Regions from separate parts of the Arthrobacter sp. FW305-BF8 genome, predicted to be linked through region 1. Evidence: predicted binding sites of a transcription regulator. Region 1 holds the regulator's gene; the other holds the start of a gene.
What was found. The regulator LexA, encoded in region 1, represses DNA repair genes until DNA is damaged. The targets are predictions, from matches to a motif close to TCGAACANNTGTTCGA.

Region 1 (4,415 bases):
GGTTGATCTCCACCAGCACGGAAGATTCGCTGGTGGCACGCTCCATGCGTGCAGTCCGGGCCTCGGCAGCCTTGATACCGGTGTCGCTCATGGTGATAGATGTCCTTTGACGAAGGATGGGGGCAGACCTGACCTGGTCCATATTCAAGTTTAGGCCGGAAGTACGGCCTGCCGGGCCAGGATGCTTTCCAGCGCTTCCAGGAAGGCTGTGGTTTCCGTCTCAGTACCGGCCGTGACCCTCAGGTGGCCGGCGATGCCGACGTCGCGGACGAGCACCCCTGCATCCAGCAGTCCCTGCCAGACCTCATGGGGGTTCTCCAGCCCACCGAAGAAGACGTAGTTGGAATCGGACGCCGCGGGCCGCAGCCCCATCCGCGTCAGTTCCGCGACAATCCGGTCACGCTGCCGTTTGATGTCTTGGACATCGGCCATGAGCGCCTCGCGGTGCTGCAGCGCCGCGAGGGCGGTTGCCTGCGTGACGGCCGACAGGTGGTAGGGAAGGCGCACCAACCGGAGGGCGTCGGTCACCTCCGGGGCGGCAGCCATGTAGCCGAGGCGGGCGCCGGCAAGAGCGAACGCCTTGCTCATGGTCCGGGAGACGATGAGCCGCTCCCGGCCGGGCAGCAGGGTGAGGGCGCTGGGCGTGCCGTCGTGTGCAAACTCGTGGTAGGCCTCGTCCACGACGACGACCGCCTGACTGGCCTCGCCAGCCTCATAGACGGCTTCCACCACGTCCAGGCCCAGGCCGGTGCCGGTGGGGTTGTTGGGTGAGCACAGGAAGACGATGTTTGGCTGGAGTTCCCGCACCTGGTTCGCCGCGGACTCTGCGCTGAGGCCGTAGTCGTCGGCACGCCTGCCGGCGATGTAGGCGGTGTCCGTGCCGCTGGCGAGCAGCGGGTACATGGAGTACGTCGGCGGGAAGCTCAGGAGTGACCGGCCCGGGCCGCCAAACGCCTGGAGGATCTGCTGCAGGACCTCGTTGGAGCCGTTGGCCGCCCAGAGGTTGTCCGCGCCCAGCCCGTGGCCGAGGTATTCAGCCAGGGCTTCCCGGAGTTCAGTAAATTCGCGATCGGGGTACCGGTTGAGCCCGGCGGCGGCCTCGGATACGGCCGACGTGATGGCCGCCCGCACGTCGGCGGGCACGCCATGCGTGTTCTCGTTGACGTTGAGCAGGATCGGAACATCAAGCTGGGGGGCGCCATAGGGGGACAACCCCCTCAGGTTGGTCCGCAGGGGCAGTCGGTTCAGTCGCTCAAGCTGGTCAGTCACTAGGACAGTTTAAGTAACCCGGAGGGCTGGCCGGAAACTGTGACGGTTCCGGCCAGCCGAAACCGCGCCCAATCACCCCTACTTGTTGGGCACAAACAGCTGCTGACCGGGCATGACTTTGCCGGCCTGGAGGTTATTGAGCTGGACGATGTCCGCGATCACGTCCCGGGGATCGCGGTCCGGGTCGACCTGCCCGGCGATGGCCCAGAGTGATTCACCGGGCTGCACCGTGACCGAAACCGTGGGCGTAACCGTCAGGCCACCGGCATTGTCTGCAGCCTTGGCCGGGGAGTTCAGGAGCCCGGTCAGGGACAGGATAGCGGCAGCCAGCAGAACAAGCGGCAGACCGATCAGGACAATGCGGCCACGGCGGGTCAGACGAAGCCGCGGTGGCTTCCCCGTCCGGGACGCCGCCATTGAACTGGACATTGCCTTTGAAGGCATTGCGGCCGAACGGGACATTGCCGTTGAAGTTGATGCTGCTGTTGAAGCTGACATGGCGTGAGCCCTCCTGGACCAAGTTGTGCTGCCTCGTGTTCGAACAAACAGTTCGAACACCGGGCTGCCAAGCGGCCCTCACTAGAACACATGTTCGAACTTTGCTTTTCCTAGTTTTAGCACCTATCGACGAATTAAGTCGAGACTCGCTAGAACAAATGTTTGAAAAAGCACTATGGCTGGCCTACGTTGGAAATCACAGAACAACCACATCTGCAGTTGATCAGCAGGGTCTGACATTTTCAGGCCGGAAGTTCCCGGCCACTGCAGCTACCGCGGCCGGGAGGAACGGAAAGGCGTTGGCGAACATGGCAGCACAGGCCTCTGACGGCAAGGCTCCCCAGCGCAGCCCGCGGTCTCAGCGGACCCCCAAGGGACTCACCGTCCGGCAGAAAAAGATCCTGGAAACCATCCAGCGCTCGGTCAACGACAACGGCTACCCGCCGTCGATGAGGGAAATCGGCGACACCGTCGGCCTGGCCAGCCTATCCAGCGTGACCCACCAGCTCTCGCAGCTGGAAAAGCTTGGCTACCTCCGGCGCGACCCGAAGCGGCCGCGCGCCATGGAGGTCCTGATGCCGCTCACCCTGGATGCAGGGACGGCAAAAACCGGCGGCGCTGACAAGGCCCCGGCCCTGAGCGCCGCAGGCGCGTCCGTATCCGAACTGCCCAGCGCGATGGACACCGCAATGGTGCCGCTGGTCGGCCGCATCGCCGCCGGCGGCCCCGTCCTTGCGGACCAGATGGTGGAGGACCTGATGCCGCTGCCACGCCAGTTGGTGGGCCACGGCGAACTGTTCATGCTCAAGGTCGCAGGGGACTCCATGGTGGACGCCGCCATCTGCGACGGCGACTGGGTGGTGGTCCGGCGGCAAAGCGACGCGGTCAACGGCGACATCGTCGCTGCGCTGCTCGACGACGAGGCGACGGTCAAGACCTTCCGGCAGCGGGACGGGCACACGTGGCTGCTTCCGCAGAACACGCAGTACGAACCCATCCTGGGCGACCACGCCGTCGTCATGGGCAAGGTGGTGTCCGTACTCCGCTCGCTGTAGCCGCTGCAACGTTAGCCCCGGGCTGTTATAGCCCGGGGCTTTTCACGCCTGTGCGCCGGCGAGCCGTTCGAGCGCTGCGACGGCGGTCTTCTTGTCGGTCGTCGGCCAGAACGGCGGCAGGGCAGCCCGCAGGAACCCGCCATAGCGTTCCGTGGACAGCCGGGAATCCAGCACTGCCACCACTCCCTTGTCGTTCGCGGACCGAATGAGCCGTCCTGCCCCCTGGGCCAGCCTGATGGCCGCGTGCGTGGCGGACACGGACATGAACCCGTTGCCGCCGGCCTGGGCAACGGCCCGGGACCGCGCGGTCATCAGGGGGTCGTCCGGGCGCGGGAAGGGGATCCTGTCAATGACCACCAGGCGGCACGATCCGCCCGGCACGTCGACGCCCTGCCACAGGGACATCGTGCCGAACAGGCACGTATCAGGCTCGTCGGCGAACTGCTTCACCAGTGCCGTCATAGTGGATTCGCCCTGGCAGAGAATGCTGACATCCAGCCGCGTGCGCAGGGCGTCCGCCGCTTCCTCGGCCGCCCGTCGTGAGGAGAACAGGCAGAGCGCTCCCCCGCCGGAGGCGCGGATGAGGGACTCGAGTTCGTCCAGCGCCTCCGGCGAAGTGCCGCGGCCCGGTTTCGGCAGGTGCCGTGCCACATAGAGGATGCCCTGCCGGGGGTAGTCGAAGGGCGAACCCACGTCGACGCCGGTCCAGCTCGGCGCACCGTCGCCGACCAGCCCCAGTCCGCCTGCGGCGGGTTCGAAGGCAGAGCCGATGGCCAGCGTGGCCGACGTCAGCACCACTGTATGGCCGGCGAACAGGCCTTCACGCAGCCTGCCTGCGACGCTCAGTGGGGCGATGTTGACCAGAGCCGGGGCAGTCTCGTCCGGCGCCGAGTATCCCTGTTGGGGATCAAACGTGCTGTTCCGGGAGAACCAGACCACCTCACGGTTTTCGCGCGCCGCAATCAAACGTTCGCAAAGCTCCAAAATCACCAGCAGACGGGAGCGCGCAAGCTGCCGCCCGCCGTCGGCCGTTGTGTTGCTGTCCCCCTTGGAGTCCGACAGCGCCGCCCGGCAGGCCTCACGAAGCTGGTCCACACAATCCAGCTGCTCGTCGTTCAGGCCGTTCGGCAGCAAGCCGCTGGGAACGCCGGCGAGGGCGACCTCCAGGTTTGCTGCCGCTGTGTTGAGCGCGTCAACAGTGATCCCGGTGTGCTTGCGGGCGCCGGAGGCCGCGGCATGGACCATGGCCACCGACAGCTGCCCCGAAACCGCGCCGGTCACCCGGTCCTGGAGCTCGTGGGCCTCATCCACCACCACGACGTCGTACTCAGGCAGCACCGCCAGGCCCTCGAAGGCGCTGACGGCCAGCATGGCGTGGTTGGTCACCACGACGTCGGCTTCCGTGGCGTTGTGCCGGGCAAGCTCGCTGAAGCATTCTTCGGCGAGGGGGCATTTCTGCGCGCCGAGGCATTCCATGGACGTGACGGACACCTGCCGCCAGGCCCGGTCCGTGACGCCGGGAAGGAGCTCGTCACGGTCGCCCGTGGTGGTCTGCTCCGCCCATTCCCGGAGTCTGACCACCTCCTTGCCGAG
Region 2 (4,415 bases), 970 kb from region 1:
AACTCGTCGGCTTTCGCCAGCCCGCAGCCGGTCATCACATCAAAGGTCCTCAGGATCTGCTCATGGAAGACCGTCACTCCATGGGTTTCCTGCAGCACCGGCAACAGGTCCGGGTGCGGGTAGGTCTCCGGGGCGAAGCCGTGCCGGTGTTCAAGGAAGGGCCGGACCATGTCCGATTTCATGGGCCCCGGGCGGAACAGGGAGATGTCGATGATGAGGTCATTGAACTCGCGCGGGGCCATTTTGCCCACCAGCTCCCGCTGGCCGGGTGATTCGATCTGGAAGCACCCCAGCGTGTGGGTGCTTCGGATCAGCTCATACGTCGGCTCATCATCCAGGGGCACGGCATTGAGGTCGATCAGGCCGTCCTCGGCGATGAAGTCCGGCCCGTTGCCCCGAGGTCCAGCGGGATGGGCTCCGGCAGCCACCACTTCAGCCTTTGAGGGGTGGATACGGATGATCTCCCGCACGGCAAAGGCCATGGCACTTTGCATCCTGACGCCCAGGACATCCAGCTTCAGCATGCCCATCGGGTCCATGTCGTGTTTGTCGAACTGGCTCATGGGCAGGCCAAGGCCGCTGGGCTGGACCGGGGTCCGGTCCAGCAGGGTGGCATCACCGAGGATCACCCCGCAGGGGTGCATGGAGATGTGGCGCGGAAGGCGGTCCAGCCGTTCGGTGAGGTCCACCAGCAGGTCCAACTGCTGGTTCTCAGAAAAGTTCCGCTGTTCCACCCGTCCCGCGAACTCGCGAAGTTCCGGTTTTTCCTCCAGGGCCTCCCGGAACTTCCGTGCCGAAAAGCGCCACAGCTGTTTGGCAATTTCGCCGACATCGCCGTCGTCCATCCCCAAAGCCATCCCGGCGTCCCGCACCGCACCGCGAGCGCGGTAGCCGTTCTGCATGCTCATCAGTGTGACGCGCTGTGAGCCGAACCGGTCAAAGATCTTCCGGTAGACGTTGTGCCGCTCCGCGCTTTCCACATCGATGTCGATATCAGGCAGCGTGGACCGGTCGCCGGAAAGGAACCGTTCGAAGATCAGGTCATGCTGAAGGGGGTTCACCTGGCTGATGTCCATCAGGTAGTTGACCAGGCTGGAAGCGCCCGATCCCCGGGCTGCCGCCCGCACATTCATGTCCAGGATCATGCGGGAGACCTCGGCCACGGTGAGGAAGTAGGAGGCAAAGCCGAGGCGGGCGATGATCTTCAGCTCATGCTGCAGCCGGGCGCGCATGTCTGCCTCTGCCTTCCCGGAGATGCCAGGGAATCGCCGCGCAATTCCTGCCTCGCAGCGCTGGGCCAGCTCTGCCAGCGGATCCCCCTCAATGCCGATGACGGCGGCCTCGGGCACCACCGGCTGCTTCCAGCCCATGTCGGACACGCGATCCATGCGGCACCGGTCCGCGAGCGCCTCAGTCTGCGCGAGCAGCACCTGGAGATCGGCTGCCCCGTAGCCGGCGGCATGGATGATTTCCTTGCCCAGCTCCACCATCTGGTCCGGGGTTTTCAGCCAGCCCTGCCCATTGGGCTGGAGCAGCGGCTCGGCGGAGAGTTCGGGAAGCGACTTGAGCGTGCGGGCCGAATCCAGGACGTCGGCGGTGGCCGCCCCGTCCTCCTCGCAGTAACGGACTGCGTTGGTGAGCACGGCCGGCACACCGTACTCCTGCGCCAGCTTGAGCATGCGGACGGCGTGGGCAGTGCTCAAGGGTTCACCCGGTGCGCTGAGGTGGGTGACGATCTCTGCCGCGACGCTTCCGGCGGGCATGGCGTCCAGCCAGCCTTTGAAAAGGGTGCGGGGCCGGAGGTACCGCCTCCCGCCCAGTGCGAGGCCGACGTCGGAATCCGGGCCCAGCAGCACGGTAAGCACCGGCTTCAGGGTTTCCGGGTCCAGGACGCGTGAGGCGAGTTCAGCCCTGGTGACAGCAACGGGCACCGCTCCCCCGGCCTTGCCCGTGGTGCGGGCGTGCGCGTCGGAGATCAGCCGGCACAATGCCTTGTACCCCGCACCGTTGTTATGGCCATGCGCCAGGACCACGACGCGCCCGGTGACGCGGTCCGCCGAAAACCGGGTTTTGGTAACCCGGACGCCAGCCATCCGCTCGCCAGGCACCATGGCATCGTGGTCCCCCTCGTCGTCGAACACTGACAGATCAACGCCGACCACCGGGTCAATCCCTGCAGCCATGCATGCCTTGAGGTGTTTTACGGTGCCGTAGAGGCCGTCCCGGTCAGTGCATCCAAGGGCGGTTGCCCCCTGGGCCGCTGCTGCCTGGGCAAGTTCATCTGGCCAGGAGACACCGTAGTGGGCGCTGAAGGCGGTGGAAACGTGTAGGTGAGTGAAGCTCATGCTGATTTGGGCCGGAGTGCATCTTTAGGCTGGAGGGCGTCGTGGATGCGGAGCAGCCGCCAGCGTCCGCTGCCGGTATGCCGCACCAGGTCAAGGGTGAGTGGTTCAGTGGGTTCTGCAGCCGAAGTTTCAAGTGGGCTGTTTCTGCCGGCAGGCAGGACCTGCACCCGCCAGATCTCATGGTCCACAAGCCCGGGGCCGCTACCCAACGGGGCACGCCGTTCTTCGGCCCACCACTGGCGGCGTTCGTACCAGCGCATGGGTTCGGTGCAGACCCGGTATTCCCTGCCGCCCCAGCGAAGCTCCGCCGGCTCACCGGTAGGTGCGCAGACGACGTCAACAGACTCGCTGAACGTTCCCATGGGTGCCTCCGGATACCAATCTCATCCTGCAGAAAATACGCAGTCATTCGAAGCAGTCATTCGAATATGTATTCGAATAGTTCCAGTCTACGCCGGGCCGGGGACAAAACCTAGATGGGTGTGGACGGACGGCGGCTCACAGGGCAGGATGGTCCCATGAGTTCCAATGACGCGCTCCTGAAGCAGGTAAGCATCGCCGCCAAAGAAAGCACATTGGTGGCCAGGTTCGATATCGACGGCAACATTCCAGCATCGGGCGCCTTTGTTGTGGGGCTCGTGGCTGCCACTCCGGATTATTCACATCAACGGAGGCTGGGAATCGAGTTCATGAACGGCGAGGCGGTCTCGATCTACTCCTTCAGCCATGACGGCACAGAGGAGAACTTCGACCTCAGCAGCGTTGAGCACTCGGGCAACACCATCACGGGCAACTTCCCCATGAGCACGGTACTGGGGCTGGACAAGAGCCACCTCATGTCCGCGTTCAGCGAGGCGGACGGGCGGGAATTCCAGTCCGGCGTGCCTGTCGAGGAGAAGCTTTAGAGGGTCGGCGCCCCCCGCGAACGGCATCGGGCACCAGCCCGGATCAGCCGGCCCGGCGCCTTGACGCGCCTGTTAGCGGACTGAACCTGTCCGCAACCAGAAGCAACAGCTCAGCTGTTGTCGTTGTGGATTTTCATCTCCAGCTCGATGAACTTCGAGATCATGGCCCGGTACGTGCTTTCCACGATGTCCGGGTCTATTTCTTTTTTCTCGGCGGCCGAGCGCACATGCTCGATGACCCGCTCCACGCGTCCCGGCGCCCGCACTTCGGCGTCGTCACCCTTCAGTGTTCCCGCGATGCGGATCAGGCGCTCGCGGCGGGCGATCAGCGTGACGATCTGCTCGTCCACCTCGTCCACCGCAACCCGCACGGCGGCGAGCTGTTCCCGGTCAGCCTGGGCGTTTTTCTCGTCTCCGTGATTTGTGGGCATGATCATGACAGTATCGAACCATGCAGCCCAGAGTCGATTTTATTTCATTGGGAGTGCGCAGCGTGGCCGCCTCCCGGCGCTTCTATGTGGACGGCCTGAGTTGGCCGGTCCACCGTGAGGTTCCCGATGAGGTGGTCTTTATCCAGGCCAATCACGGTCTGATTCTTTCCCTGTGGGATGCCGGGCAAATGCGGGCCGAGGCCGCCGTTGATGCTCCCGCCGCGGTCCCCTGCATTACGCTCAGCCACAACGTCGGCAGCGCCGAGCAGGTAACCCAGGTGATGGCCCAGGCCGAGTCGGCCGGCGCGTCTGTAGTGGCCCCACCCAAGACCCAACCGTGGGGCGGCTACACCGGATACTTCGCGGATCCGGACGGCTTCCGCTGGGAGATTGCCTTCAACCCCACGTGGACAGTGGACGACGGCGGCCAGGTCACCGTCTGATTGCACGCTCGGCTCTGATTCCGGTAAGGGTCCGCTAGTCCGGGACCCTCAGAAGGGCAGCTCAGAAAAGTGCCTCCACGGGCTCGATGAGCTCCGGGGAGTTGTTGCGGACGTTGCCTACCGCCTTGCCCACGGAATCCACCCGCCAGCCCGCGGCGACGTCCTTCACGCCGGACCGGACGAGGTCCACCAGGCCCGCGGCGTCGTCAACCTGCGGGTCAAGCCAGGCCGCCATGGTCTCGCCGCTCATGGGCAGCGGGACGCGATCGTGGAGCGCTGTCAGTTCGGCGA

Region 2: the regulator LexA is predicted to act here: its motif matches at 2,768-2,783, upstream of LFT45_RS12620 (DUF6504 family protein).

What each region holds. Positions count from the first base shown of each region.
Region 1 is NZ_CP084561.1:1,863,988-1,868,402, reverse strand. It holds gene hisB (imidazoleglycerol-phosphate dehydratase HisB) at 1-91, opposite strand, end outside; gene LFT45_RS08330 (histidinol-phosphate transaminase) at 151-1,269, opposite strand; gene LFT45_RS08325 (LysM peptidoglycan-binding domain-containing protein) at 1,348-1,698, opposite strand; gene lexA (transcriptional repressor LexA) at 2,076-2,822, shown strand; gene LFT45_RS08315 (ATP-dependent DNA helicase) at 2,865-4,415, opposite strand, start outside.
Region 2 is NZ_CP084561.1:2,838,047-2,842,461, forward strand. It holds gene LFT45_RS12615 (DNA polymerase III subunit alpha) at 1-2,345, opposite strand, end outside; gene LFT45_RS12620 (DUF6504 family protein) at 2,342-2,707, opposite strand; gene LFT45_RS12625 (hypothetical protein) at 2,864-3,250, shown strand; gene LFT45_RS12630 (chorismate mutase) at 3,361-3,687, opposite strand; gene LFT45_RS12635 (VOC family protein) at 3,702-4,124, shown strand; gene LFT45_RS12640 (SOS response-associated peptidase) at 4,186-4,415, opposite strand, start outside.